Regions from separate parts of the Streptomyces sp. NPDC016459 genome, predicted to be linked through region 2. Evidence: riboswitches for the same ligand, from Rfam matches in the RefSeq annotation. Region 2 holds a riboswitch; the other holds the start of a gene.

Region 1 (14,953 bases), on a different contig from region 2:
CCGTCACGCACACGGTGCACGGCGGGCAGCCGCCCCGTGACCCCCGGCAGGAGGCGCTCCTCCAGGCCATCCGACGCCTCCGCGCCGACCTCGGAGGCATCGTGCCCTCCGAGCAGACGGCCGCGCTCGACGCCGAACTCTCCGACGCCGAGGACGAGATCGAGGGCACGGGACGGGCCGACGCGGGACGCCTGACCCGCCTGCGCCAGGCCCTCACGGACGCCGGCGCGGTGACCGGGATCCTCGCCTCGGGAGTGACCGTGGGACAGGCCGTCGGCACCCTGCTAGGAGGGTGAGATGAGCGGTTACGGGGGCGGGAGCGGGGGCGTGGCCCGCTGGAACGACGAGACGCAGAGCTGGGAGAGCGGCGGAGCGACGCCCGGCCCCGGGTACGGGAACGGGGGCGGTCCGGTGGCCCCGCTGCCGCCGCCTCCGCCGGAGTACGCGCCGGGGGGTGACCGGGAGTCCGCGGTGGGACGGACCCCGGAGCCCGTGCCGGGGTCCGGGGCGGGGTCCGGGGCGGGAGCGGGACCCGAGGGCGACTCGAAGTCCGACGCGGGACCGGCGCCGGAGTACGCGCCGGAGTACGCCCCGGAGCCCCCTGCGGGCCCTGCGCCGGAGTACGCCCCGGAGCCCGCTGCGGGTCCCGCGCCGGCGTACGCTCCCGCGCACGACGCCGGGACCGTCCCCGCGCACGTCTCCGTCTATCTGCCGGAGTCGGGCGGGTGGCAGCACCCCGTCTCCGGCCCGGTCGCCCCGACGGATCGGCCACGCGCGCGGGTGGCGGTCGCGGCCGCGGTCGCGGGAGCCGTCCTGGTGGCGGGCTCCGTCGGCGGTTGGTTGCTCTGGGGCAGGGGCGACGCGGAGCCCCCGGCGGCGAGCGGCCCACCCGCTGCCGTCCCGACGGCCCCGGAGACCACAAACCCCACCTCCCACACACCGTCACCCTCCGACACATCCGCCCCTCCCGGGGACGGGGGCGACGTGCCGCCGCCCGGCTACCGCGCCGTCGAGGACCTCAAGGGCTTCACGCTCGCCGTCCCCGACGGCTGGGACCGCACCGAGTCCGAACAGGGCGTCTTCTACAACGCGCCGGACCGCCGCAGCCTGCTCCAGGTCTTCGTGGTCACCGAGACCGGTCTGACGCCGTACGAGGCCCTGCGGGGGGCCTCGGAGGACGGCCGGGCCAACAAACCCGGCTACCAGGAGATCAGCCTCGAACGGGTCACGGGGGAGGTGGACGCTCCGGCCGACTCCGTGGAGCTGGTGTACGCGTACGACCGGGACGACGGCAGCCGCAGAAAGGTCGTCGACCGGGCCTTCACGGCCGAGGACGGCACCCACTACGCGATCCTGGCCGCCGGCCCGGAGAGCGCGTGGCCGAAACAGCGAGAAGTCCTGCGCGTGGCCCTGGACTTCTTCCGCCCGGACGCGCACTGACCTGACCGGACGCCGGGGCCGCCCCGCCCAGGTCCCCGGGCCCCCGCCCAGGTCCCGGGGGCCGACCACCGGGCTCGGGCCGGGCGGCCACCGGACTCGGGAGGGCCGCCCCTCCCCGGCCCCACCGGGCCCGGGAGGCCCGCCCTGCCCAGGTCCCGGGAGGCCCGCCCACCAGGCCCGCTCACAGCGCCCCCGCGTCCCTCAGCCTCCTCGCCAGCGCCGTCAGGTGGTCCCGGGCGTGCAGGAGCAGGCCGTCGCCGAAGGTGATGCGGGTCGCGCCCAGGCGGCCGAGTTCCGCGAAGGGCGGGGCGTCCGGGCCCGCCAGGGCGTTGAGGGGGAGGTAGCCGAGGGCCGAGCGCAGGGCCGGGAGGTCGGCGGGCGGGGCCGCGATCGGGTAGACGCAGTCCGCGCCCGCCTCCGCGTACAGCCGGGCCCGTGCGATCGCCGCCGCCGTCGGGTCGGCCGTCCCGCGGATGTACACGTCCACGCGCGCGTTGACGAAGAGTCCGGGTCCCGCCGCGGCCCGTACGTCCGCCAGATACTCGGCGTGCGCCCCCGCGTCCTTGAGGGCGCGGTCCTCGCCGGTGTCCTCCAGGTTCACCCCGACGGCCCCCGACTCCCGGACACGCTCCACGAGTTCCGCCGGGGCCAGCCCGTAACCGCCCTCCAGGTCCGCCGTGACCGGTACGGAGACCGCGCGGACGATCCGGGCCACGGCGGCGAACATCTCCGCCGCCGGCGTCGCCCCGTCCTCGTACCCGAGGGAGGCGGCCACCCCGGCGCTCGGCGTGGCGAGTGCCGGGAACCCGGCCGCCTCGAAGGCGCGGGCGCTCACCGCGTCCCACGGGCCGGGCAGCACCAGCGGATCGCCGGCCGCCCGGTCCCGGTGGAGGGCGCGCAGGGCCCCGGCCGTCGCGGGCCCGCTCACGCGGAGCGGGGGGTGTAGTTGCCGGGCGTCATGCGGGTGGTGACGGCGATCCGGTTCCAGGCGTTGATGACGACGATCGCGCCGATGACCCGGGCGAGTTCGGCCTCGTCGAAGTGGGCGGCGGCGTGGGCGTACACCTCGTCGGGGACGGACCCGTCGGTGAGGACGGTGACGGATTCGGTCAGCGCGAGGGCCGCGAGCTCCCGCTCGGTGTAGAAGTGCCGGGACTCCCGCCAGGCGGAGAGCTGCACGATCCGCTCGACGGTCTCGCCCTCCGCGAGCGCGTCCTTGCTGTGCATGTCGATGCAGAACGCACAGCGGTTGACCTGGGAGGCCCGGATCTTGATCAGGTGGTAGAGCGTCGGATCGACGTCCTGCGCGGCGGCCGCCTCCAGGCGCCGCATGGCCCGGTAGAACTCGGGCACGTGCTCGGCGAACGGGAGGCGCGGCGCGTGCTCGTGGGCGTACGCGGTGGGGGCGGCGGTCTCGGCGAGGGTGGTGGCTCTCGTGGTCATGCCTTCACCGTACGAGCCCGGTGGCACAGGAGTATGGTCCATTTCCATGGCAGGCGAGTGGGCCACTTTCGGCGCCGATCTTCATCTGGAACTCCGCGGTCCACGCCTGCGGGCAGGCCTCACGGACGCCCTGCGGGAGGCCGTACGCAGCGGGCGTCTGACGGCGGGCACCCGCCTGCCGTCCTCCCGGTCGCTCGCCGCCGACCTCGGCGTGGCCCGCAACACCGTCGCCGACGCCTACGCCGAACTCGTCGCCGAGGGCTGGCTGACGGCCCGCCAGGGCTCCGGCACCCGGGTCGCCCGCCGCGCCGAACCCCGTACGGCGGCGCGACCGTCCCGAGTGTCCGCCCCCGTGCTCGCCCTGCCCCGCCCCTCCGCGCCCGCACACGACCTGAAGCCCGGCAGCCCCGACCTCGCGTCCTTCCCGCGCGCCGCATGGCTCAAGGCGTACCGGCGGGCGCTCACCGCCGCCCCCAACGAGGCCTTCGGGTACGGGGATCCGCGCGGCCGGATCGAACTGCGCACCGCCCTCGCCGAGTACCTCGCCCGCGCGCGGGGCGTGCACGCCCGGCCCGAGCAGATCGTCGTCTGCGCGGGCTTCGTGCACGGGCTGATGCTGCTCGGCCAGGTGCTGCGGGGCCGGGGCGTACGGGAGGTGGCGGTCGAGTCGTACGGGCTCGCCCTCCACGCCGGTCTCCTCACGGGGGCGGGACTCGGCACCCCGGTCCTGCCCTTCGACGAACGCGGCACCCGCGTAGAGGACCTGGCCGTGCGGGGTCCTGTCGGGGCCGTCCTCATGACGGCGGCCCACCAGTTCCCGCTGGGCGGCGCCCTGCCCCCGGACCGGAGGACGGCGGTCGTCGACTGGGCGCGGGCCTCGGGCGGCTTCGTCCTGGAGGACGACTACGACGGGGAGTTCCGCTACGACCGACAGCGGGTGGGCGCGCTCCAGGGCCTCGACCCCGAGCGCGTCGTCCACCTCGGCACCGCGAGCAAGTCCCTCGCCCCCGGGCTGCGGCTCGCGTGGATGGTGCTGCCGGAGAGCCTGGTCGGCGAGGTGGTGGCGGCGAAGGGTGCCGTGGACCGGGCGTCCGGCGCGCCGGACCAGCTGGCGTTCGCGGAGTTCCTGGGTTCGGGGGCGTACGACCGGCACGTACGGGCGATGCGGCTGCGCTACCGGCGCCGCCGCGACCAGCTGGTGGCGGCGGTGGCCGCGCACTCGCCCGGGATCCGGGTCAGCGGGATCGCGGCGGGCCTCCATGCCGTCCTGGCCCTTCCGCCCGGCACCGAGCAGGCGGTCCTGCGGGCCGCGGCCTGGCACGGGCTCGCCGTCCAGGGCGTCAACCAGTTCCGCCGCCCGACGGTCCCCGCGACTCTGGACGGCCTCGTCGTCGGCTACGCCACACCGCCGGACAGCGCCTGGCAGAGCGCCCTGACCACGCTCGTACGCGTGCTTCCCGAATGACCGTCAATGGCCGGCGCCCCATGTGTACGAGGGTGGTGCGCGGGGCGCTCGCGCCGACCGAGGTTCGGGTGGCGCGAGCGTCGTCCTGTGCGGCCAGCCCTCGTCCTCGCCCTCGGGGAGCGCGGCCGGGGCGCCGGAGGGCCCCAGGGGCGGATACCGGCAGGTGCTCGCCGACCGCCCCTACCTGCTCCTCACCACCGCCAACTTCCTGATCGCCTTCGGCTACACCACCCAGGCCATCGCCCTGCCGATCTTCCTCACCCGCGACGTCGGCATCCCCGACGCCCTGGCCGGAGCCGTGTTCGCCCTCAACACCGTCCTGGTCGCCACACTCGGCGTCCCCGTCGCCCGCTTCACCCTGCGCGGCAGACGCACCCGCACGGCCGCGGCCGGAGCGGTCGTCTTCGCGCTCTCCTTCGCCGCCTTCGCGGTGCTTCCCCTGCTGACCGGCGGTACCGGCGCCCTCGTCGCCGTCCTGGCGGTCGCGGTGCTCTACACCGCCGGTGAACTCGTCCACTCCGCACCGTCGCAGAGCCTGGCGATCCAGGCCGCCCCCGATCACCTGCGGGGGCGCTACCTGTCGGTCCACCAGCTGTCCTGGTCGGTCTGCCGCACCATCGCGCCCGTACTCCTGGGCTTCCTGCTCGATGCCGGGCGGTGGCACGTGTGGACGGTCCTCACCGGCGCCGCCATCCTGCTCCGCGCCGAACGCGTACTGCCGCCCCATGTCGTCGGCAGCACACGGAAAGCCCCCGCCGCCAACCCCGCTCGGGAGGTCAGGACCTGACGGCCGTCTCCGGGGGCTCGCCGAAACGGGCCAGGGTCAGGGAACCCGCCACCGCCACCGCGAAGCCGACGACCGCGAGCCAGCCGAGGCCCTCGCGGGTGCGGTCCCCGAGCCAGACCACTCCCACCACCGCCGGTCCGATCGTCTCGCCGAGCACCATGCCCGCCGTCGCCGTGGTCACCGAGCCGCGCTGGAGCGCCGAGGTCAGAAGGAGGAACGCCGCCGCGCCGCCCACGAGCAGCGCGTACCCGGCGGGGTCGGCGAAGTCGATGCCGTCGACCAGCCGCACCCCCACCTCCACCACCCCGAAGCCGAAGCCCGCCCCCAGGCCGAGGACCAGCGCCCGCGGCCGGTCCGGCAGCCGGCCGCCCACCACCCCGAGCAGCAGCACGCCGAAGGCGGTCGCGAGCAGCGCCCACCGGAGCGCCTCCGAACCGTCCCGGTGCCCCTCCTCCCCGGCGGCGAGCGCCAGCAGGGCGAGGCCGGCGCAGACCACGGCCACGGCCGTCCACTCCACCCGGCTCAGCCGCACCGCCAGCAGCCGGGAGGCGACCACCGCGGTGACCGCCAGGCTCGCGGCGAGGGCCGCGCCCACCGCGTAGATGGGCAGTGTCCGCAGGGCGACGACCTCCAGGGCGAAGCCCAGACCGTCCAGGCCGAGACCGGCGACGTACCGCCACTGCCGCAGCGCCCGCCACATCAGCGCGACGTCGACGCCGCCGCCCGTCCCGGGGGTCGCGGCGCGGGCGGCCACCGCCTGGAGGACCGAGGCCGTGCCGAAGCAGACGGACGAGGCGAGCGCACACAGCATCCCGAGAAGCACGGAACGACTCTAGGTGGGTCGTCCCGGGACAACCCACCTGGAGAGGTCCGGCCGGAAACGACCGGCCTAGACTGTGCGGTCGCGACAGTCGTGCACGCGACAAGCGTGGCCGGGGAGGTCGCGACCGTGAAGGGGAGGGCGACGGACATGCGCAGACTGAGGTCGAGCACGGTGGTGCTCGGCGGGATGGGCGTGCTCGCGGCGACGATCACCGCGTGCGGTTCCGAGCCGGACAAGCGGTGCGTGGACCCGCTGACCCGGGAGGAACTGCCCCGCTACCAGTGCGAGAGCGTCGGTGGCCGCGATGACGACGACGACAGCACGACCCACCGGGGCTCCTACTACTACGGCGGTTCCCTCCGCGACAACCGCGTGAGCGGCGGCAGCTTCGACAAGAAGGCCGTCGACACCGGGGGCTTCGGCTGCTCCGGTTCCGGCGGCGGCTGAGAAGGGCCCGGCACATGCAACGGCACACCATCGAGCCCCGGCCCGGCTGGCAGGAGACGGTGGAGGAGCAGGGGCTCGTCTACCCGCTGACCCGCTACCCGGACGGAACGCTGCGCCCGTACTGGGACGAGAGCGCGTACTACTCCTTCACCCTGCCCGAGGTCGAGGCCCTGGAGGAGGTCGTCGAGGAGCTGCACGCGATGTGCCTGGCGGCGGCCGCGCACATCGTCGAGCGGGAACGGTTCGCCGAGCTCGGGATCACCGACCCGAAGCTCGTCGCCCTTGTCGCCGAGTCCTGGCACCGCCGTGCCGAACTCCCCTCCCTCTACGGCCGGTTCGACCTGCACTACGACGGTACGGGCCCGGCCAAGATGCTGGAGTACAACGCCGACACCCCCACCTCGCTCGTGGAGGCCGCCAGCCCGCAGTGGTTCTGGATGGAGGAGCGGTTCCCCGGCGCCGACCAGTGGAACTCCCTCCACGAAAGGCTCGTCGACGCCTGGAAGCGCCAGGCGCCCCTGCTGCCCCCGGGCCCCGTCCACTTCGTCCACTCCGACGGCGACGAACTCGGCGAGGACCTGATGACGGTCGCGTACCTGCGCGAGACCGCCCAGCAGGCAGGACTCGACACCGAGGCGCTCTCCGTCGAACGGATCGGCTGGGACCGGCTCTCGCGCCGCTTCGTGGACGACCGGCTCCGCTTCATCCGCAGCTGCTTCAAGCTCTACCCGTGGGAGTGGCTCACCACCGACCGCTTCGGCCGGCACGTCCTCGACACCCTCGACAACGGCGGCGGCACCGGCACCACCTGCTGGATCGAGCCCGTCTGGAAGATGCTGCTCTCCAACAAGGCGCTCCTCGCGATCCTGTGGGAGCTGTACCCCGGCCACCCGAACCTGCTGCCCGCCTACCTCGACGGGCCGCGTGAACTCGCCTCCACCACCGGCTGGGTGGCCAAGCCGCTGCTCGGCCGTGAGGGCGCGGGCGTCACCCTCCACGACGCCGGCACGGAACCGTTCGTACGGGACGGGGAGCCCTGCTGCTACCAGGAACTGGCCCCGCTGCCCGACTTCGACGGCAACCGGGTGGTGCTCGGAGCGTGGGTCGTCGAGAACGAGGCGGCGGGGCTCGGGATACGGGAGTCGGCGGGACTCGTCACCGACGAGTACGCCCGCTTCCTCCCGCACGTGATCCTCTGATCCCTCCCCGGAGGGGCCGCCCCCGCCGCCGCACCGGCGGGGCGGACGGGCGGATCAGTCCGATCAGTCCGACAGCACGCCCCTCAGCTGTTCGAGACCCCAGTCCAGGTCCTCCTTCGAGATCACCAGCGGGGGTGCGATCCGGATCGTCGAGCCGTGGGTGTCCTTCACCAGGACACCCCGCTCCATCAGCTTCTCCGAGATCTCCCGGCCCGTGCCCCGCGACGGCACGACGTCCACCCCGGCCCACAGCCCACGCCCGCGCACCGCCTCCACCGCCCCGGCGCCCACCAGCAGCCCCAGCTCCGCGTGGAGGTGGTCGCCCAGCTCCGCCGCCCGCTCCTGGAACTCGCCCGTCCGCAGCATCGCGATCACCTCCAGGGCCACCGCGCACGCCAGCGGGTTCCCGCCGAACGTCGACCCGTGCTCACCCGGCCGGAACACCCCGAGCACGTCCCGGTCGGCGACCACCGCCGACACCGGCACCACCCCGCCGCCCAGCGCCTTCCCCAGGACGTACATGTCCGGCACCACACCCTCGTGCTCGCACGCGAACGTCCGCCCCGTCCGGCCGAGGCCCGACTGGATCTCGTCCGCCACGAACAGCACGTTCCGCCGGCGCGTCAGCTCCCGCACCCCCGCCAGATAGCCGGCCGGCGGGACCAGGACCCCCGCCTCGCCCTGGATCGGTTCGATCAGCACGGCCACCGTGTTCTCGGTGACCGCCGCCTCCATCGCCGTCAGATCCCCGTACGGCACGATCTCGAACCCCGGCGTGTACGGACCGTAGTGGTCCCGGGCCTCGTGGTCCGTGGAGAAGCTGACGATCGTCGTCGTCCTGCCGTGGAAGTTGTTCGCCGCGACCACGATCTTCGCGTGCCCGTCCGGCACGCCCTTCACCTCGTACCCCCACTTCCTGGCGGTCTTCACGGCCGTCTCGACCGCCTCCGCGCCGGTGTTCATCGGCAGCACCGCCTCCTTGCCGCACAACTCGGCGAGCTGCGTGCAGAAGTCGGCGAACCGGTCGTGGTGGAAGGCGCGCGAGGTCAGCGTCACCCGCTCCAGCTGGGCCTTCGCCGCGTCGATCAGACGCCGGTTGCCGTGCCCGAAGTTGAGCGCCGAGTACCCGGCGAGCAGGTCGAGGTAGCGGCGCCCCTCGACATCGGTCATCCAGGCGCCGTCCGCCGAAGCGACGACGACCGGCAGGGGGTGGTAGTTGTGAGCGCTGTGCGCCTCCGCCGAAGCGATCGCGTCTTGTGTGCCCGACACGGGATCTCCGTTCGTCCTGCGGCTCGCGGGATGGCCCCGCCGAGGGGATGTGGCCCCTGTTTCTATCGTCGCTCGCGCACCGGGCGGGGAAACCTCGCACACGGCGCGCCCTGCGCGGGTGTCGTGTCGGTCAGGCCGGGCTCGCGTGGTCCCCGATCCGGCCCGACCGGCAGGAACCCCCGCTACTCTGAGAACACGCACGGCGACTGGCGCACGGGGAAGCGACCCCGGGGGAGCCGTGCGCGGCAACCACACGGGACGCCGCCCGCCTGGGCGTCACGGGACCTTGTCCCGCGTGGCGCCGCGCCTCCCACGCAGCGCCCCGGGACCCACCGACGCCCCGGAGGATCCCGCATGTACGTCCCGCAGCATCCCGCGCTCGCCGCCGCCGACCCCGAGCTCGCCGCCCTCGTCGACGCCGAGGAACGGCTCCAGGGGGAGACCCTGCGCCTCATCCCCAGCGAGAACTACGTCTCCGCCGCCGTCCTCGAAGCCTCCGGCACCGTCCTCCAGAACAAGTACAGCGAGGGCTACCCCGGCCGCCGCTACTACGAGGGCCAGCAGAACATCGACCAGGTCGAGACCCTCGCCGTCGAGCGCGCCAAGGCCGTCTTCGGCGTCGAGCACGCCAACGTCCAGCCCTACTCCGGCTCCCCGGCCAACCTCGCCGTGTACCTCGCCTTCGCCGAGCCCGGTGACACCGTCATGGGCATGGCCCTGCCGATGGGCGGCCACCTCACCCACGGCTGGGGCGTCTCCGCCACCGGCAGGTGGTTCCGCGGCGTCCAGTACGGCGTCCGCCACGCCGCGACCTCCGAGGGCGGCGGCCTCATCGACTTCGACGAGGTCCGCGACCTCGCCCTCAAGGAACGCCCGAAGGTGATCTTCTGCGGCGGCACCGCGCTGCCCCGCACGATCGACTTCGCCGCCTTCGGTGAGATCGCCCGTGAGGTCGGTGCCGTGCTCGTCGCCGACATCGCCCATATCGCCGGCCTCATCGCGGGCGGCGCCCACCCGTCCCCCGTCCCGCACGTGGACGTGATCTCCACGACCACCCACAAGACCCTGCGCGGCCCGCGCGGCGCCATGCTCATGTCCCGCGAGGAGCACGCCAAGGCTCTCGACAAGGCCGTCTTCCCCGGCCTCCAGGGCGGCCCGCACAACCAGACCACCGCCGCCATCGCCGTAGCCCTCCGCGAGGCCTCCCAGCCCTCCTTCCGCGACTACGCCCACGCCGTCGTCGCCAACGCCAGGGCCCTCGCCGAGGCGCTCCTCGCCCGCGGCTTCGACCTGGTCTCCGGCGGCACCGACAACCATCTGATCCTGATGGACCTGACCCCCAAGCAGGTCCCGGGCAAGATCGCCGCGAAGGCCCTCGACCGGGCGGGCATCGTCGTCAACCACAACACCGTCCCCTACGACCCCCGGAAGCCGTTCGACCCCTCCGGCATCCGCATCGGCACCCCCTCCCTCACCTCGCGCGGCCTGACTCCTGAGCACATGGACCAGGTCGCCGACTGGATCGACCGCGGCGTCACGGCGGCCGGCGCGGGCGACGAGGGCGCCCTCCGCACCCTCCGCGCCGAGGTCGCCGAGCTGATGAGCGCGCACCCGGCCCCGGGTCTCCCCGTCTGACCGCGCCAGGGACCGGACCGGGAGTCATCCGCCGGGGCCCAGGGACTCCGCCGCCCGGCGGGCCTCCTCCCGGCCCGGTATGCCCTCCAGCCGGAAGGTGCGCGCGCCCCCGCTCCTCGTCCAGAGGAGCGTGGGGCCCGCCGTGCGGACCTCATGGGTCCAGGCCGTGCCCGCACCGTCCGTCAGCGGGACCGTCAGGAGGTGCGGGGCCGCGAACCAGTAGCCCTGCGCGCCGTCCGGGAGGTCGACCCACTCCGGTCGCGTCCTGACCTGCTTGGCGAAGCCGATGTCCAGGCGGGCCGGGAACTCGTCCAGCCGGACCGTCCGCCCCCCGTCGCGCCAGCACAGGCTGATCACCGCCCGGCCCCGCTCGGCCGACCCCGTCACCGTGACCGCGTCCGGCGCGCCGAGCGCCCCCGGTATCAGGGGCTCGAAGCCCGCCCTGCGCCCGGCCTCCGCCAACGGCACCGGCTCCGCGCACCCGGGCACCGGCACCGAGCCTCCGCCCGGGACCCGGCGCCCCTCCGGGTCGTACCGCACGGCGACCCCGCCGAAGCCGAACCAGTCCACCACCGCCGCCCGCACCGGCGGAGTCAGCACCAGGACGATCAACACCCCGGTGAGGCCCGCGACCAGCGCCCGCCACCGCTCGCGCGCCCACGCCCACGCCGAGGCCCACGTCGACGTCCACCGCCGTCGCCGGCCCGGCCCGGGCAGCCACCCCGGCACCCCCTCGGGCGTCGGTGTCGGCACCCGCTCGGCGAGGAGCTGTGCGAGCACCCGCTCGGCCATCGTCCCGCCGTCCACGTCCGGCACCCGCAGCCGCCGTCCCAGCTCCCGCAGCTCGTCCGGCAGCTCCTCGTCAGCCACGCCCCTCGCCTCCTTCCCGGCCCTCGCCCAGCTCCAGTCCCAGTTTCCGCAGCGCCCGGCTCAGCCGGGACTTCACCGTCCCCTTCGGCCAGCCCAGCGCCTGCGCCGTCTCCGCCTCGTCCAGCTCCAGGAGATAGCGGTGGATCACCACCTGACGGTGGTCCTCGCCGAGACCGTCCAGGGCGTCGAGGAGCCGCCGGCTCCGCTCCCTCTGCTCGGCCGCGACCGCCGGGTCCGCCGACTCCGGTATCCGCGGCTCGCCGCCGAGCAGGTCCGCCTCCCGGTCCGCGACGGCACGCCGCCGACCCGCCGCCCGCACTGTGTTCCTGGTCTCATTGACGACGATCCGCAACAGCCACGGCCGGAACGCCGCCCCCTCCTGGAACCGCCCCAGCGAGCGGTACGCCTTGAAGAAGGCCTGCTGCACCACGTCCTCGGCCTCCGCGCCGGCGCCGCACGCCACCGCCGCTCGCAGAGCGACCGCCGTATGCGCGCGAACCAGCGCCGCGTACGCCTCCGGCTCTCCGGCGCGTACCCGTGCGATCACCGCGGCCTCGTCGGCGACCAGGCCCCCCTCCCGCGTCCTCACACTCTTGATACACCGGCAGTCCGGGATCGGTTCCCACACCTGAGAGAATGATGTGCATGGCCTCTGAAAGCCCGCCCGTCGCCCACCTCCACCTCCAGGGGAATGGCTCCGCCGTGCAGCATCGACCGCGTGTGCTCTCCGGAATCCAGCCCACCGCAGGCTCGTTCCACCTCGGCAACTACCTCGGCGCCGTGCGCCAGTGGGTCGCCCTCCAGGAGACCCACGACGCCTTCTACATGGTCGTCGACCTGCACGCGATCACGATTCCCCAGGACCCCGCCGCGCTGCGCGCCAACACCCGGCTCGCCGCCGCCCAGCTGCTCGCCGCCGGTCTCGACCCGGAGCGCTGCACCCTCTTCGTCCAGAGCCACGTCCCCGAGCACGCGCAGCTCGGCTGGGTCATGAACTGCCTCACGGGCTTCGGCGAGGCCTCCCGCATGACGCAGTTCAAGGACAAGTCGGCCAAGCAGGGCGCCGACCGCGCCACCGTCGGCCTCTTCACGTACCCGATCCTCCAGGTCGCGGACATCCTGCTCTACCAGGCCAATGAGGTCCCGGTCGGTGAGGACCAGCGCCAGCACATCGAGCTGACCCGTGACCTCGCGGAGCGCTTCAACGGCCGCTTCGGCGAGACCTTCACGATCCCCAAGCCGTACATCCTCAGGGAGACGGCGAAGATCTACGACCTCCAGGACCCGGCGGTCAAGATGAGCAAGTCGGCGTCCACGCCGAAGGGCCTCATCAACCTCCTGGACGACCCGAAGGCCACCGCGAAGAAGGTCAAGAGCGCGGTCACCGACACCGACACGGTGATCCGGTTCGACCCGGAGAACAAGGCGGGCGTCTCCAACCTGCTCACGATCATGTCCACGCTCACCTCCACGTCCGTCGAGGACCTGGTCAAGAGCTACGAGGGCAAGATGTACGGCGCACTGAAGACGGACCTCGCCGAGGTCATGGTGGACTTCGTCACGCCGTTCAGGGCCCGCACCCAGGAATACCTGGACGACCCCGAGACGCTGGACTCGGTCCTGGCCAAGGGCGCGGAGAAGGCCCGCGCGGTCGCCGCGGAGACGCTGGCGCAGACATACGAGCGGATGGGTTTCCTGCCCGCCAAGCACTGAGGCGGAGGACCCTGGCCACAAGGGTGGTACAGGACGCACACTGGCGGCTGAACCACCGCACACCAGTCGACGGACGACGGAGGAGAACGACGTGGGGACCGTAACGCTCGGCGTTTCGATCGCGGTCCCGGAGCCCTACGGCAGCCTGCTCCAGGAGCGGCGCGCCGGCTTCGGGGACCCGGCCGCGTACGGCATCCCCACGCACATCACCCTCGTCCCGCCGACCGAGGTCCCCGAGGAGCGGCTGCCGGAGATCGAGGAGTACCTCACCGGTGTCGCCGCCGGCCACCAGCCCTTCCCGGTGCGCCTCCAGGGCACCGGGACCTTCCGGCCGCTCTCCCCGGTCGTCTACGTGAAGGTGAAGGAGGGCCACTCCCTCTGCCACCGGCTCCAGCACCTGATCCGGGACGAGTCGGGGCCGCTGGTGCGCGAGCTCCAGTTCCCGTACCACCCGCACGTCACCGTGGCGCACGGCATCTCCGAGGAGGGGATGGACCGGGCGTTCGAGGAGCTCGCCGGCTACGAGGCGGCGTGGATCTGCCGCTCCTTCGCGCTGTACGAGCAGGGCCCGGACGGGGTGTGGCGGAAGCTGTACGACTACCTGTTCGGCAGCGGTCGCCCGGTCTCGGCCGTCCCCACCCAGGGCGGCAACCCGGTCGACACACCGTCGGGGTCCTCGACGGCCTGACCGCTGGGGAACCCCGCGCCCCAGGGTCCCGCCGCCTCACACCGGCAGACGCCGGAACAGCGGCCTCGGCACATGCCGTACCGCCGCCATCACCATCCGCAGCGTCCCCGGCACCCACACCGTCTCCGAGCGGCGCCGCAGACCCAGCTCGACGGCGGTCGCGACCGCCTCGGGGGTGGTCGCGAGCGGTGTCTCCGCGAGCCCGGCCGTCATCTTCGAGCGGACGAAGCCGGGCCGTACGACCATGACGTGCACACCGGTGCCGTGCAGCGCGTCCCCGAGCCCCTGGGCGAAGGCGTCGAGGCCGGCCTTCGAGGACCCGTAGATGAAGTCGGCGCGACGGGCCCGTTCGCCCGCCACCGAGGAGAGCACCACCAGCGAGCCGTGCCCCTGCGCCTGGAGCGCGCCCGCGCAGACGAGGCCTGCCGAGACGGCGCCGGTGTAGTTGGTCTGGGCGACGCGGACGGCGGCGACCGGGTCGGACTCGTCCCGCGCCTGGTCGCCGAGGACCCCGAAGGCGAGGAGCACCATGTCGATGTCGTCCTCGGTGAAGATCTTGCCGAGCCGCTCCTCGTGGGACTCGGTGTCGAGCGCGTCGAACGGGACGGTCCGCACGTCCGCGCCGAGCGCGCGCAGCGAGTCGGCGGCGGCGGTGAGCGCGGGGGAGGGACGTCCGGCGAGCCAGACGGTACGGGTACGCCGGGCGATCAGCCGGCGGGCGGTGGCGAGCCCGATCTCGGAGGTGCCGCCGAGGACGAGCAGGGACTGCGGGGCGCCGAAGGCGTCCTTCATGGGGTCTCCTCAGATTCCGAGACGGCGGGAGAGGTCCGAGGTGAAGACGGACCGCGGGTCGAGCGCGGCGCGCAGGGCCCGGAACTCGTCGAACCGCGGGTACATAGCGGCCGCCGTCTCCGGCCGTACCCGGGAGTCCTCGGCGAGCTGGACCCGGCCGCCCGCGCCCGCGACCTCCTCGTCGAGCGCGTCCAGGAAGGCCCCGAGCCCGGGGAGGCCGGCCGGCAGGTCGAGGGCGAGCCCCCAGCCGGGGAGCGGGAACGACAGCGGACCGGGGCCGCCCGCGCCGAAGCGCCGGAGGACGGCGTGGAAGGAGGGGCAGCCGCGGTCCGCGATCCGCCGCACCACCCTCCGCAGGGTGTCCTCCTGCCCGTACGGGACG
Region 2 (14,953 bases):
CACCAGACCGCACGCCCAGCGCCCCCACAGCACGGAGATCCCGATGTCCCCTGAGGAACAAGCACCCGTCCCCGACCCCGGGACGGGCCACCCCCGGCCCCCCTTCCCGGACCAGGAGCAGGACCACCCCGGCTCGACCGAGGCGATGCGACCCCGTCCGGACCACGGTGAGGACTCGTACCGCGGTCACGAGGTGCTCGTCGACCGGGTGGCGGTGGTCACCGGCGGCGACTCCGGGATCGGCAGGGCCGTCTGCCTGGCCTTCGCACGGGAAGGCGCGGACATCGTCTTCACCTACCTGCCGGAGGAGGAGCAGGAGGCCGCGGAGACCGCGCGTCTGGTCCAGGAGGCGGGGCGCAAGGCTCTCCCCGTCGTGTGCGACATCCGGGACGAGAGCCAGTGCGCGGCTCTGATCGACCGTGCGGTGGACGAGCACGGGCGCATCGACGTCCTCGTCAACAACGCCGCCTACCAGATGGCGCAACCGGACGGGATCGAGGCCATCACCACGGAGCAGTTCGACCGGGTGATGAAGACCAACCTCTACGGGATGTTCTGGCTCTCCCGCAGGGCCCTGCCGCACATCCCGCGTGGGGGCTCCATCATCAACACCACCTCCGTGCAGGGCTACCAGCCCAGCCCGCACCTCCTCGACTACGCGATGACGAAGTCGGCGATCATCTCCTTCACGCACGGTCTGGCGCAGATGCTGGCCGAGCGCGGCATCCGTGTGAACGCGGTCGCGCCCGGCCCGGTGTGGACCCCGCTGATTCCGGCGACGATGCCGGACACGAAGGACTTCGGCCGCCAGTCGCCCCTGGGCCGGGCCGCCCAGCCGGCGGAGATGGCTCCCGCGTACGTCTTCCTCGCCTCGCCCGGGGCGAGCTACATCACCGGGGAGATCGTCAACGCGACCGGCGGCACGCCTCTGCCGTGAGGCCGGGCAGGCCGCTGTGAAGGGGCCTCGGGCGCCCGCAATGATTCGATCAGATGTTCGGTTATGCGGCTATCCTGGGACCATGACCGCACCACGGCCGATCCCCGGCCTCCAGGGCTCCCTGTTCGATCAGGGCGACGACCCCCGCCCCGGCCCGTTCGACGGGATCTGGCGGACCACCCTCGCGCACGGGGCCTGGATCGACCATCTGCCCGGGTGGTTCCACGGCGCCGACGCCCTGTTCGACGAGCTCGTCGAACGGGTGCCGTGGCGGGCCGAGGAGCGGAAGATGTACGACGACGTGGTCGCCGTACCGCGTCTGCTCGCGTACTACCGAGAGGGTGAGCCCCTGCCGCACCCCGCCCTCCACGATGGCCGATCCGCCCTCGACGCCCATTACGCGTCCGAGCTCGGCGAACCCTTCGTCACCGCCGGCCTCTGCCTCTACCGCGACGGGCGCGACAGCGTCGCCTGGCACGGTGACCGGACCGGTCGCTCCTCCACGCGGAACACGATGGTCGCCATCCTCTCCCTCGGTGATCCGCGCGACCTCGCTCTCCGCCCGCGCGGCGGTGGGCCCGCCGCGCTCCGGCTCCCCCTCGGCCACGGTGACCTCGTGGTGATGGGCGGTTCCTGCCAGCGCACCTGGGACCACGCGATCCCGAAGACGAGCCGCGCGGTCGGGCCGCGGATCAGCGTGCAGTTCCGACCGCAGGGCGTCGCCTGAACGGGCGAGGCCCCTCGACCCGGTGTCACATCGGACCGATGACCTTCTTCCGCATGTGCCCGTAGACCACCGACGTGCGTACGTCGGCGAGTTCAGGGCGTTTCGTCATCTTGTCCAGGACGACCGCGTGCAGATGGTCGGTGTCCCGGACGGCGACGTGCACGAGGAAGTCGTCGTTGCCCGTGAGGACGAAGATCGAGACGACCTCGGGCATCCCCTCCAGGAAGGCCTGGAACGCCTCGATCGCCGCACGCGTGGGCGGCCGGACCCGCACGGCGATCACGGCCTGCAGCCCGCGGCCGATCGCCGCGAGGTCCGCCTCCGCGTGGAACCCCGTCAGCACACCGCTCCTGCGCAGCGAGCGGATCCGCTCCAGACAGGTCGACGGTGCGATCCCCAGTTCCTGGGCCATGTCCCGATTGGTGCGCCGACCGTCCTCCTGAAGCATCCGCACCAACGCCGAATCAAGTTCGTCCACGCTTGCCTCGCTCCATGGGATTTCGAAGGTAATTCGGACTCTGCGCAGCAACCTCGATGATGTTGCTAGCTTCCAGCCTAAGCAGCGGCTGTTCGTTCGGTCACCGTGTGGTCGAACGGTGCTGCTCGTCGTGCAGGGGAGAGAGGTGGCCTGATGCGTGAACGAGGACCCACGGTGGGGGCGGTGTGCGCGGTCATCGCGGCCGCGCTGTTCTGGAGCAGTTCGTACGCGGTGACCAAACGGGTCCTCGACGACGTCGGCCCGCTCGGCATCGGCGCCATCAGGTTCACCCTCGCGGCGCTGCTCCTGGGCGTGATGGTGCGGCTGGGCCGCCGCCGCACGGCCCGGCCGGACCCGAGGCGGCGGCAGCTCTACCTGAGCGGGTTCCTCGGCATCACCGTCTACTTCGTTCTGGAGAACGTCGGCGTCGACCTGTCCACGGCGTCCGACGCTTCGCTGATCGTGGCCACGTACCCGCTGATGACGATGCTGCTCGAAGGGGTCGTCCTCCGCACCCGGATGCCGCTGCCGAGGGTGGCGGGCGTGCTCCTCGCCACCCTCGGCGCCTTCCTCGTCGTGCGCAACGGCGCCGACGTCGGGGGGAGTTCGCGCTGGGTGGGCGATGTCCTGCTGCTGGTCGGCGGGCTGGCCTGGGCCGGATACAACGTGCTCGGCAAGCGTGCGAGCGCCGGTCAGGACGCCGTTACCGTCACCTACCACCAGACCGTGGCCGGCGCGGCCGGTTTCCTCCTGGCCTCCCTGTTGGAGGCCGACGAGTGGCGCGTGCCGGACGCGACCGCCTCGGCCCTGCTGGTGTACCTGGCCGTGGGGTGTTCGGTCGGAGGCTTCCTGCTCTACAACTACGGCCTGCGCAGGATGGCGTCGAGCGTCGCGGTCAACATCCTCAACCTCGTACCGGTCTTCGGTGTCGTCGGCGCCGTCGTGATCAACGGCGAGTCGATCCGGCTCGCCCAGATGACGGGCGGTGTGATCATCGTCGCCGGGGTGGCCCTCGGGATGATCGAGCGCGGAGGAGCCACGCGCGTGCGTGTCGGCAGGGGGCGCGTATGGCGGCGCGGGGGAGTCCCGACGAAACCCGACGCGATCGCGAGTGCGCCGCCGGGCGGGACCGCGAGCGCGGGCGGGACGGTGACGCCCCGGGCCGTGGCGGAGGCGGGGCCCGAGCCGGACGCGCCCGGGGCGGCCGTAACGACGTCACGGGGAGGGAACGACGGGAGTCGGTAGTCGCTCAGCCGCGCCGGGTGCGGGCCGCTCGAGCCACGCCGGGTGCGGTCAGGGCTTCCAGGGGCCATACGGTCCAGACGGCGGCGCCGCTGCCGCGCGACGGGGGCGTCGAGGGCCTGTCCGCGTTCGGTGAGGTGGTCGGCGACGGCGGTGCGGTGTTCGACGGGCTTGTGGTCGTCGTACGGGAAGAGGGCGAGGTGGCGGCACGGCCGGGGTCCGAGCCCCGCGGCAGCCGAACGAGCCCCCACGGCTTGTCGATCCGCACCCGTCAGGAAGGGATCCCCGCCCCCTCACGTACAGTGGTCCCGGGCCGTGACTGGCGCTTGAGGTGGACCACCACCGGGGAGCGGCCCGGCGGGAGCGCCCCTCGGCGGGCCCGTCCGGATGCCGTGCGCCTGGGCGAACAACCCGTCGGAGACGAAGCCCAGGAGTCGCCATGTCCACCAGCACCGCCGCCCTCATGGACGGCACGGCCCTCGCCCGCCGTACGGTCGAGGAGACCGCCGCCCGCGCCGCCGAGATCACCCGCCGCACCGGTGTCACGCCGTGTCTCGCGACCGTCCTGGTCGGCGCGGACCCGGCCTCCGTGACGTACGTGAAGATGAAGCAGAACCGTTGCGCCAAGGCCGGCATCCGCTCCCGGCACGTCGAGCTGCCCGCCGCCACGACGACCGGGGAACTCGTCGCCGCGATCACCGCCCTCTCCGAGGACCCCGAGGTCCACGGCATCCTGCTCCAGCACCCGGTCGGCCCCCACATCGACGAGCGCGCCGCCTTCGAGGCCATCGCGCCCGCCAAGGACGTCGACGGCGTCACCATGGCCTCCTTCGCCGCCATGGGCTTCGGACTGCCCGGCTTCGTCTCCTGCACGCCCGGCGGAATCATGCGTCTCCTCGACGCGTACGACGTCGAACTCCGCGGCAAGCGCGCCGTCGTCGTCGGCCGCAGCGCCATCCTCGGCAAGCCGGCCGGTCTGCTTCTCCTCGGCCGCGACGCCACCGTCACCTACTGCCACTCCCGCACCGAGGACCTCGCCTCCGTCGTCCGCGAGGCCGACGTCCTCGTGGCCGCCGTCGGCAAGCCGAACTTCATCAAGGGCGCCGACATCAAGCCCGGTGCCGTCGTCGTCGACGCCGGCTACAACCCGGGCAACGTCGGTGACGTCGACTTCGCGTCGGCCGCCGAACGCGCCTCCCTCATCACCCCGGTCCCCGGCGGCGTCGGCCCCATGACCATCGCCGTGCTCCTCGCCCAGACGGTCGAGGGCGCGGAGCGTCAGCTCGGCCTGTAGGGGAGTCATGGCGGGGCGACGGCAGGGGCGGTGGCGGGCCGGAGCGCGGCCGGGGATTGTCACGGTTCTGTACGGTCGGCGGTCATCCCCCGAAAAAGGGTGGCCGCGGGCCCGCCGACGGGCGAACCTGGACCCCGTGCCCCACCCGTCCCCCGCCACCCCGCCGCCGCACCGCCGACCGGACGCACCCGGCTCGACCGAACCGACGGCGTCCGAGGCGTCAGCCGAGCCCATGGTCTCCGCGGCGTCTGCCGAACGCGCGGCCTCCGCCGCGCCGGTCGGCTCCGACGTCCTCGCCGCGCGCTCCGGTTCCGAGACCGGGTGGTCGCCACGCCTCGGCCGGCTGGGCGCGGCCAAGCCGGTGCCGCCCGCGGGGCGCGCGCAGTGGTTCGGCGTGCCGGTCGTCCCGCTGCTCGTGGCCGCGCTGGTGGCGGGCGCGTTCGTGGTCGTTCGGGGCGGGACCGAGCAGGACCTCGCCAACGACGGCCGACCGGGCGGTGAGCAGGTCGGCGTGCCCTCGCCCCGGGCCTCCGACGCCGGGGACGCCACCTTCGCGACCGACGGCGAGGCGAGCGACACGCGCGGCGGAGACAGCGGTACCCCTGAAGGCGGCGCACCCGACGCCCGCGCGGACATCACACCGCCGGACGCCACCGTGACGGCCGACGCGACCGGCGACGGCGCACCGACCCGTAGCGCGCCCGCCGACCCCTCCTCCCGCGCCGACGGCAGCGTGACGGGCGTGTCCCCGACCCCCTCCCGTGCCGGAAGCATCGCACCCCCATCTCGGCCGACCGCCACCGTCACGCACGACGGCACACCGGCCCGGCCCGTCTCCTTCGAGGCGCTGCGGGTCGGCGACTGCTTCGACATCGACCGCGACGCGCCGGGCACCGCCCTCCGGCGTTCCTGCGACACGCCGCACCACGCCGAACTCGTCTCCCGGCTCCGACTGACCGGAGTCCTTGCCACCGACACGGCGGTCCGCGAGGCGGCCGCCGTGCTGTGCCGCGAACCCCTGCGCCGCAAGGCCGCGTTGCAGCCGCTCGGCACGCGTTGGACCACCTTCGTCCAGTACCCGTACCGGACCAGCTACCTTCTCGGCTCGACCACCGTCGCCTGCAGCCTGGTCGCTCCCTCCGCCACCGGCGGCAAGCTCAGCCGACCGCTCCGGTAGCACCGGCGGCGAAGGCCGTGGCGAGAGCCGTCGCCGGATCACGGTCCGGCGGACCCGCGGGTGCCCAGCGGGCACCGGACTTGAGGTACGGCCACCAGCGCCCGTCCTCGCCGAGTCGTAGCTGTGCCTCCGCGCCCACCGCCGTCCACCGCGCGCCGCCCGACCGCCGCAGCACCGGCCGTTCGTCGTCCTCCCAGGCCTCCTGGAGCCGGGCCCCGGCCCGGGTGAGCGCCTCGGCGTCCGGCGTCCACTCCTCCTCCAGTACGGCGAGGGCGGCCGCGCCTCCGAACCGCCACGCGCGCGTGGCCAGGTCCAGCTCCGCCCGCGTCCGGCCCGAACCCGCGGCGAGCCGCGCCGCGATCCACGGCGCGGGGGAGGCCGTCGCCAGCCGCACGGCATCCTGACCGACCGTCAGGCGGGGTTCGAGCGGCGTCGGCCCGAGGGCGTCGACGAGCATCCGGTGCGCGCGGGCCGCCGCGTCCGAAGCGAGGAACTCCAGTGCCGCCGGGTCGATCCCGGGTTCCGGCTCCGTCTCCGTGTCCAGGGACGCCGGCCGGCCGGGTGCGTCGGACGCGACGGGAGGAGCGGGCAGTGGCGGCAGCAGGAACTCCGCCGCGTACGCCTCCTCTGCCGACACGCCGGGCATCCCACCAGCGCCCGAGGGGGTCCCTTCATCCGGCGTGTCGTCCGTGTCCGGGCCGCCACGCGCGGCGCGCGAAGCACTGCGCGTCTGCAACTGGTCGATGAGCGTGCGCTCCCCGCGCCCTCGCATGAGCAGCAGGACGAAGGGATCCTCGTCGATGAGACGTGCCACCTGGTAACAGAGCGCCGATGTGTGCGGACAGTGGTCCCAGGCGTCGCAGCCGCACTCCGCATCCAGGTCGCCGATCCCCGGCAGCAGGTCGAGCCCGGCCGCCGCCGCGTCCTCCACCAGGTGCGGCGGCATCTCCCGTTCGAGGAGTGCCGCGATGTGACCCGCGCTGTCCACGGCGAGGTCGAGGAGCCGTTCCCACTCCTCCTCCGAGAACTCCCGCACCAGGACGTCACCGCGGTACGGCGTCCCGTCGCGGTCCTTGACCACCGCCGTGATCCGGCCCGGCCGTACCGACACGGCGCCCACCGCTCCCGCGCGCGCGTGCCGGCGTCCCGCCTTGAGCTGCGCGCCGTCGAGCGCGGTGTCCTCCAGGGCCTTGAGCCACGCACGGCCCCACCAGGTCCGGGTGAAAGCCCCGCCCGGAGCGGGCGGCAGCGCCGCGAACGTACGCTCCTCGTCCCCGTGTCCGTACCCGCTCATCGTCCGTCCCCTCGCAGTCGCACCAGCTCCGCCAGTTCGGCGTCGGTCAGTTCGGTCAGCTCCGGCGGCGTGTCCCCGCCCGTTCCCAGGACGCTGTCCGCCAGTTCCCGCTTGCGGTCGAGCATGGTCGCGATCCGGTCCTCGATCGTCCCCTCGGCGATCAGCCGGTGGACCTGCACCGGCCGGTCCTGCCCGATCCGGTACGCGCGGTCGGTGGCCTGGGCCTCCACGGCGGGGTTCCACCAGCGGTCGTAGTGCACGACGTGTTCCGCGCGGGTGAGGTTGAGCCCCGTACCGGCGGCCTTCAGGGAGAGGAGGAAGACCGGGACCTCCCCGTCCTGGAAACGGGCGACCATCGCCTCGCGTTCGGCGACCGGTGTCCCGCCGTGCAGGAACTGCGTCCGCACGCCCCGCGCGGCGAGGTGCGTCTCCAGGAGCCTGGCCATCCCCACGTACTGGGTGAAGACGAGGGTGCACGCGCCCTCGGCGAGGATCGTGTCGAGCAGCTCGTCGAGCAGCTCCAGCTTGCCCGAGCGGCCCTCGATCCTCGGCCGTTCCTCCTTGAGGTACTGCGCCGGGTGGTTGCAGATCTGCTTGAGTCCCGTCAGCAGTTTCACGACCAGGCCGCGCCGCGCCATGCCGTCGGCCTCGGAGATCGCCGCCAGGGTCTCCCGCACCACCGCCTCGTAGAGGCCGGCCTGTTCCGGTGTCAGGGACACGGCCCGGTCCGTCTCCGTCTTCGGTGGCAGCTCGGGCGCGATACCTGGGTCCGACTTGCGGCGGCGCAGCAGGAACGGCCGGACGAGCGCGGCGAGTCGCGCGGCGGCGGCCGGGTCCCTGCCGCCCTCCACGGCGGCGGCGAACCTGGTCCTGAACGCGCCCAGGCTGCCGAGGAGCCCCGGCGTCGTCCAGTCGAGGATCGCCCACAGCTCGGAGAGGTTGTTCTCCACGGGGGTGCCGGACAGCGCCACGCGCGCGCGTGCGCCGATGGTCCGCAGCTGCCTGGCCGTCGCCGAGTACGGGTTCTTGACGTGCTGCGCCTCGTCCGCGACGACGAGCCCCCAGCTCCGCGCGGCGAGCCGGGCCGCGTCGAGCCGCATGGTGCCGTAGGTGGTGAGGACGAAGCCGCCGTCGGTGAGGTCCTCCAGGTCGCGGGTCGCGCCGTGGAAGCGGCGCACCGGCGTGCCGGGCGCGAACTTCTCGATCTCCCGTTGCCAGTTGCCCATGAGGGAGGTCGGGCAGACGACGAGGGTGGGCCCTGCGGCTGCCGGGTCGGACTGACGGTGCAGATGCAGCGCGATCACCGTGATCGTCTTGCCGAGTCCCATGTCGTCGGCGAGACAGCCACCGAGACCGAGGGAGGTCATCCGGTGCAGCCAGTCGAGGCCGCGCAGCTGGTAGTCGCGGAGGTTCGCGGCGAGCGCGGGCGGCTGGGACACCTCGGGGCGGCTGCCCTCGGGTTCGGCGAGCCGCTGCCGCAGGCGTTCGAGCCAGCCGGTCGCCGCCACCTCGACGAGCTGTCCCTCGATCTCGGTGGTGCCGGTGAGGACGGCCGAAAGGGCGTCCACCGGCGTGACCTTGCGGTCCTGCTGGGCACGCGCCCGGCGCACTTCGGCCGGGTCGACGAGCACCCAGCGGTCCCTCAGGCGCACGAGGGGCCGCCCGGCCTCGGCGAGCCGGTCGAGCTCGGCCCTGGTCAACTCCTGATCACCGACGGCGAAGCGCCAGTGGAAACCGAGCAGGGCGTCCGCGGAGAGGAAGGAGGGCAGCCCTGACGAGGACGGGGACCCGGTGAACTCCTCGCCGGCCAGGGCGCCTCCGGGGGACGGGGCACCGGCGGGCGCTCCGGCGGACCGAGTGCCCTGAGCGCCCGCGGTGGACCGGGGGTCGCCGGGGACCCCGGTGGACCCGACGGCCCGGGGCTCCTCGGCGGACCCGGTGCCGTCGGGCTGTCCGGCGGACCGGGACACGCCGACCGAGCCGGGCTCCCCGTGGGTGTCCGCGCCGACCGGGCCGATCACCGCGCCGGCGGTCAGCCGGTCGGTGAGTTCGCGCGGCCAGTGGACCTGGACACCGGCCGCGGCGAGGTCCCGGCCCGCCGCGCCGAGCAGCTCCGCGACCTCCTCGTCGGCGAGTTCGACGGTGTCGGGAACCGCCGCCGTCAGAAGGGGCGCCAGCGGGGCCCACGCACGAGCGGCGCGCCGGAGCGCGAGCAGGACGTCCATCCGGACCCGTGGGCCGAAGGCGGCCCCGTCCCGGCCGGAACCCGCCCAGACCTCCGCCGCGTCCGCGACCAGCGTCGGGTCGGCGACGGCGTGCAGTTGCAGGACCGCGCGGAACGCCGGCGCCTCCTCGGCCTGGGCGGTGAAGCCGGGGAGTTCGAGCCGGAGCGACAGCCGGACGCCCGCGTCGTGCACCGCCGCCACGTCGGCCACCCACGTCCGCTGTCCGGGAATCCGCTGCGGTTCGTCGGCCGCGAACGCGGGTCCGTCGGCGGCGAGTCGAGCGGCGGGGGTACGGGGCAGGGTGTCCGCGACGGCGTCGGCGAAGGCCCGGAGCAGCGCCTCGGGTTCCGGCAGCTGCGGCGGCTCGTCCGCGGAGAGCGGTACGGCGTGGGCCGCGGGTGGCATCGACGCCGCGAGCGTCCGCAGTTCCGCCAAGTCCTCGGGGCCGAGCGGACCGGCGCGCCAGGCGTCGATGTCGTCGGAGGTGAGACCGGGCAGGAGCAGCCCGCGAGCGACGAAGCCGAGGGCGAGCAGCGAGGCGGCACCCCAGAAGGCGGTCGCGGGGGACGCGGTGGCGGAGAACCGCGCGCGGGCGAGCAGCGGCAGGGCGTCCCGTACGGGGAGGGTGAGGGCGGGGACGGTCAGGGGGCGGAGGGTGGCGCCGTCCACGACCGTGAGCTCCACCGGGGCGAGGTCCGTGACGAGCCCCGCCGAGCCTGGTGCGTCCGCCGGCCCCGAGGCGCCTGGGGTGCCCGCCGTACTCGACCCGCCGGCCGCACCGGAGCCGCCCGGCGTGACCGCCGTGTCCGAGCCGCCCACGCCGTCCCGTACGTCCGGGAGTCTCTCACCGTCCGGGGACCAGAAGGCGATCCGGCCCGCGCGCGGCGGATCGGCGGGGAGGAAGACGGCGGAGTGGTGGGCGAGTCCGAGGAGGGGGTCCCGTGTGGTTTCACGGGGGGTTTCGCGGGCGGAATCATCGGGTCCGGGCGACAGCGACAACGCATTCCTCAAATTTGACTACCTGAAGACTGAGCGGCCGAGGATACCTCGCTCGACGGATCCGACGCGCACCCTCGTCGAGTGATCCACACCACAAGCTGGGGGAGTGGGGTTCTCCCCACCCCCGGCCCCCGGACGACCCCCCACCCGGACCGGGTGGTGACGCCATCGCTCCGGACGATCACGTACCCGTACGTTCGGGGTAGGCGCTCACCGACCGAACCGTCACCGGAGCCCGACCGACAGAAACCGGAGCCCTCCATGGCCCAGGCCACCGTCCTGCCCCCGGCCGCCGCCCCCGCCGCGGCGCCCGCCCGAGCCAGGGGCGGCAGTGAGTTCACCCCGCTCCTGCGGATGGTGAGGGAGCAGGGCCTCCTCGAACACCGCCCCGGCTGGTACGCCCGCGGCATAGCCGTCAACCTCCTCGGCATCGCCGCCGTGGTGGCCGGTCTCGCCCTGACGGGCCCCTCCTGGTGGGCGCTTCCGCTCGCCGTACCGCTCGCACTGCTCTCCGCACGGGCCGCCTTCGTCGGCCACGACGCCGGCCACGCCCAGATCACCGCGAACCGGAGGATCAGCCGGATCATCCAGCTCGTCCACGCCAACCTCCTCCTCGGCATGAGCCGGGAGTGGTGGAACGACAAGCACAACCGCCACCACGCCCACCCCAACCACCTCGACAAGGACCCCGACGTCGCGGCCGACATCCTCGTCTTCGCCGAGCACCAGACGGCGGGCCGCACGGGTCTGCGCGGATTCCTCACCCGTCACCAGGCCTGGCTGTTCTTCCCGCTGACCACCCTGGAAGGCATCGCGCTCAAGGTGTACGGGGTCCAGGCCCTGCTGGCCAAGGACGGTCCCTGCCGCACCCGGCGCGAACGGCTGGTCGAAGGCGCGCTGCTCCTCGCCCACTTCGCCGGCTACACGGCCCTGCTGCTCGCCTTCCTCACCCCCGCGCAGGCCCTGGTGTTCGCCCTCGTCCATCAGATGGTGTTCGGCGTACACCTGGGCATGGCGTTCGCCCCGAACCACAAGGGCATGGAGCGGCCGGACGAGCACGTCGACGGCGACAGCTGGGGCCATCTGCGGCGCCAGGTGCTCACCTCGCGCAACATCCGGGGCGGCGCGCTGACCGACTGGTTCCTCGGCGGGCTCAACTACCAGGTCGAGCACCACCTCTTCCCCAGCATGCCGCGACCCCATCTGCGCCTCGCCCAGGCCGCCGTCCGGTCCCACTGCGCCGCCCTGGGCGTGCCGTACACCGAGACCGGCTTCGTCGACTCGTACCGACAGGCCCTCGGCCACCTGCACGAGGTGGGCACGCCGCTGCGCTCCGAGTGGGCCGAGCAGGGCCGGAACGACCACGCGTGAAGTGATGCCCGGGGTGCCGGTCGCCCAGGACCTGACCCGGCCCGGGGGTCCGCACCGCCCGCTCGGAAGGGCCTGGGGTCGGGGGCCCGGGAGGTCGGACAGACGGTTCAGGCGGTCAGGACGGGCGTACGGCCATCGCGTCGAGCCCTTCGAGGAGCGCGGGCAGCCGCGCGCCCCGCGCCACCGGCAGCACCTCGCCCGGCAGCTCGTCGAGCAGGACGAAGGCCATGTCGTCCGCCCGGGCCACGAGCGACCATCCTGGGCCGTCCGCGCGCAGCGTACGCACGCCTCCTTCCGCACCGGCCACGGACCGCACCCGACCGACCGGCGGCGGCTCCACGAGGTAGCGCCGGAGGTCGTCGAGCGCCCTCCGGACGCCGTCGTACGGGTCACGGACCGCCCCGCTCCCCGGCGCCAAGGACGCACCCTCGGCCTGGCCGCGATCCACGCTCCCGCCGGTGCCGGGAGCCGTGCCCGCACTCACGCCGGGAGCCACGCTCTCGCCGGTGTCGGGAGCCACGCGCGCGTAGGTGTCGAGGGCGGGATCCGTGCTGGTGCTGGTGCCGGTGCCGGTGACGGGCTCCGCGGCGCCGACCGGGCCCGTCGGTTGTTCCCCGGGCGCTGGAACGTCGCTCACCTGGGCCCGCCACGTCGCCCACTGGAGGGCCACCTCGTCGGCACCGAGGCGGCGCTGGGCCGGACCCCACTCGTCGCCGGACGGCGGCACGAGCGGAGCGGGATCGCCCTCCTCCGGCTCGGGATCGTGCGGCGCCGCCACTCCCGGCGCCCGGGTCACCACGGCGAGCGGCCAACCCGGCAGCCCCGCCACCACCGTGTGCTCGGCGGGCGACAGGTCGTAGGCCATGCCGCAGTCCCAGGAGGAGATGGCCACCGCGACGAGCGACACGTCGTCGACGACGACCGTCCAGCGCGCCCCGAGCCCGTCCTGGCCGAACACGAGCCCGTACCCCTCGGCGTACGGTTCGAGGCCGAGCGCCGCGCAGGCCGCCGGATAGTCGTCACCGAGCACGCTCGGGAACCGCGCCGGTGTGAGCAGTGCCGCTGTGAGCACGAACAGCGCGTCGGCGTCGCCGACGGCCTCGGCGTCCGCGCTCGGGTCCGTCCCAGCCACGCTTGCCTCCCCATCCGGTTGTCGGCGCACCTTAACCAGTGAGGAGGGAGACATGTCCATAGTCCGGCGCCGTGACCTGCGTCGCCGTGCACCCTGCCCTGCCGCCGGCGGGGGAGCGTGCACGGCGACGCAGGCGCCGAGGGGGCGTCGTCACTCGTCGCGCAGCCTGGCCGCCAGCGCGGTCAGCGGCTCGGTCACCTCGGTGTGGCCCAGGGCCGTCAGGTGGGAGATCGCCGCGTCGATGCGGGACAGGGCGGGGGCGAGACGTTCCAGATAGATGCCCTCCACGACACCCGCGAGCCGGACGCACTCGGCCCACTCACCGGCGCGGTCGTCCTCGGGGCCCGGCTCGCCGAGCAGGGCGAGGCCCTTCTCCAGGGCGGCGAGGGAGTCCTCGTGTTCGCCCGCGAGGGCGTTCACCCGCCCGTGTTCGTAGGCGAGGGCGGTGTCCAGGGAGCGGCCACGGGCCTCGTACGCGGCGGCGCGGGCCTCGTCGGCGACCTTGCCGGCGTCGGCGAGGAAGACGAGGGCGCCCGTCAGACCGTCGGCGCCCTGCTGCTGGCACTGGAGGCGGGCCAGTTCGCGCAGGCAGTTGCTGAGCTGCTCGTAGCGCGGAGCCCGGGCGTGGGCGGCGAGTGCCTGGTCCACGGCCCCGCGGGCCCGGCCGAAGTCACCGGACTCGCCGAGGAGCGTGGCCGTCTCGGCGGCGATCATGGCGTGGCTACCCGGGTCGTCGTCCCACCCGGCCGACTCGGCCGCGAGGGCGACGAACTCCGCCGTGGCGGCCTTGAGGTCCTCCCCGGCGTGCAGCGCGCGGGCGCGGGTCAGACGCAGCTGGGCGACGAGCCGGTCGTCCAGCTCACCCGCGACCACGTCCGGTTCGGCCAGGAGGGAGTCGAGCAGCGCGATGCAGTCCTCGACCCGGCCCAGGTCCAGGCTGAGCTGGGCCGCGTTGCTGTAGGCGCAGAACGCGTCCACCCGGTTGCCGCGCCGCAGCCCCAGCTCGGCGGAGCGCGTCAGATGACGCAGCGCTTCGTCCGGGCGGCCCAGGTGCATGCAGGCCTCGGCAAGGTCGCCGTGGAGGCGGGGGGTGTCGACCGCGTCGACCGGCCAGTCGGCGGCCAGGCGTACCCCCTCGGACAGGTCCGCGTACGCGGCCTCGGCGTCCCGCAGGCCGAGCTGGAGCCGACCGCGCAGCCCGAGCGTGCGGGGCAGGTGCCAGGCGGGGCCGTGCGTCCTGAGCCGGTCGAGCAGGGCGTCGATCTCGGTGACCGCGCCGGTCAGGTCGCCGGACATGGCGTGGGCGCTGGCCCGCACCAGCAGGGCGTTCGACACCTGCCCGACGAGGTCGTACCGGGTGGCGAAAGCGTGGAGCAGGTCCGCCTCGGCGAAGACCGGAGCGACGTGCTCCTCGCTCCCCGACGTCTGGAGGCGCAGGCCGAGCGCGGAGGCCCGGATGCGCAGCAGTCGAGCCTCCTGGTGCGGGGCGAGCCCGGCCGTCTCCTCGTGCAGACGGACGATGGCCTCGTAGGCGCTGGTGAACGCGCCGGCCTTCACCGCGGGTCCGTGGGTCTCCGCCGCGGGATCGTGCGCGTCTTCGGCGCCGCCCTCCTCCTCGCGTCCGTGGCCGCCTTCCGCACCGGCCTTCGCCTCGGGTCCGTCGCCACCCGTCTCCGCCCCGGCGCCGGCGGCGCCTTCCGCGCCGGCCTTCGCCTCGGGTCCGCCGGCGTCCTCCGCCGCGATCTCGGCGGCGGTCAGCAGGGCGGCGGCGCGCTCGACCACCGCGTCCCCAGGCTCCTCGGCGTCCTCGTACAGGCCCGCGGCCTCCTCGTACAGGCCGACGGCGACATCGCGCTCGTCGTCGCCCAACCGCATCGCCTCGTCGGCCAGCAGATCGGCGCGCAGCCGTACGAGCGGGCCGACGGCCGGGTCGTCGGGGTGGACGTAGTCGCGGGCGCCGGCGAGGACGCGCAGGCGCGCCCAGCAGGCCTGCGCGTCCGGATGCCCCTGCGCGTCCAGGGCCCTGGCCCGGAGGATGAGTTCGGACAGCGTCTCGGGCTCGGCGGCGGCCGTGCGC

The links. Region 2 has a riboswitch for ZMP and ZTP ahead of ABZ567_RS18205 (bifunctional 5,10-methylenetetrahydrofolate dehydrogenase/5,10-methenyltetrahydrofolate cyclohydrolase). Riboswitches for the same ligand answer to the same signal wherever they lie in the genome.
Region 1: another riboswitch for ZMP and ZTP. It lies ahead of glyA (serine hydroxymethyltransferase); the one in region 2 lies ahead of ABZ567_RS18205 (bifunctional 5,10-methylenetetrahydrofolate dehydrogenase/5,10-methenyltetrahydrofolate cyclohydrolase).

Annotation. Positions count from the first base shown of each region.
Region 1 covers NZ_JBEYCR010000002.1:298,907-313,859, forward strand. The annotation lists gene ABZ567_RS06970 (hypothetical protein) at 1-296, shown strand, start outside; gene ABZ567_RS06975 (hypothetical protein) at 298-1,440, shown strand; gene ABZ567_RS06980 (isocitrate lyase/phosphoenolpyruvate mutase family protein) at 1,622-2,368, opposite strand; gene ABZ567_RS06985 (carboxymuconolactone decarboxylase family protein) at 2,365-2,883, opposite strand; gene ABZ567_RS06990 (PLP-dependent aminotransferase family protein) at 2,930-4,348, shown strand; gene ABZ567_RS06995 (MFS transporter) at 4,512-5,135, shown strand; gene ABZ567_RS07000 (hypothetical protein) at 5,125-5,946, opposite strand; gene ABZ567_RS07005 (hypothetical protein) at 6,106-6,405, shown strand; gene ABZ567_RS07010 (glutathionylspermidine synthase family protein) at 6,420-7,604, shown strand; gene rocD (ornithine--oxo-acid transaminase) at 7,668-8,873, opposite strand; ZMP/ZTP riboswitch at 9,066-9,155, shown strand; gene glyA (serine hydroxymethyltransferase) at 9,228-10,508, shown strand; gene ABZ567_RS07025 (hypothetical protein) at 10,533-11,378, opposite strand; gene ABZ567_RS07030 (RNA polymerase sigma factor) at 11,371-11,967, opposite strand; gene trpS (tryptophan--tRNA ligase) at 12,024-13,091, shown strand; gene ABZ567_RS07040 (2'-5' RNA ligase family protein) at 13,183-13,779, shown strand; gene ABZ567_RS07045 (decaprenylphospho-beta-D-erythro-pentofuranosid-2-ulose 2-reductase) at 13,816-14,571, opposite strand; gene ABZ567_RS07050 (FAD-binding oxidoreductase) at 14,581-14,953, opposite strand, start outside.
Region 2 covers NZ_JBEYCR010000006.1:339,985-354,937, forward strand. The annotation lists gene ABZ567_RS18185 (SDR family oxidoreductase) at 44-937, shown strand; gene ABZ567_RS18190 (alpha-ketoglutarate-dependent dioxygenase AlkB) at 1,020-1,664, shown strand; gene ABZ567_RS18195 (Lrp/AsnC family transcriptional regulator) at 1,690-2,142, opposite strand; gene ABZ567_RS18200 (DMT family transporter) at 2,296-3,387, shown strand; ZMP/ZTP riboswitch at 3,690-3,795, shown strand; gene ABZ567_RS18205 (bifunctional 5,10-methylenetetrahydrofolate dehydrogenase/5,10-methenyltetrahydrofolate cyclohydrolase) at 3,824-4,678, shown strand; gene ABZ567_RS18210 (hypothetical protein) at 4,815-5,855, shown strand; gene ABZ567_RS18215 (SWF or SNF family helicase) at 5,836-7,149, opposite strand; gene ABZ567_RS18220 (DEAD/DEAH box helicase) at 7,146-10,058, opposite strand; gene ABZ567_RS18225 (acyl-CoA desaturase) at 10,635-11,744, shown strand; gene ABZ567_RS18230 (hypothetical protein) at 11,860-12,876, opposite strand; gene ABZ567_RS18235 (hypothetical protein) at 13,027-14,953, opposite strand, start outside.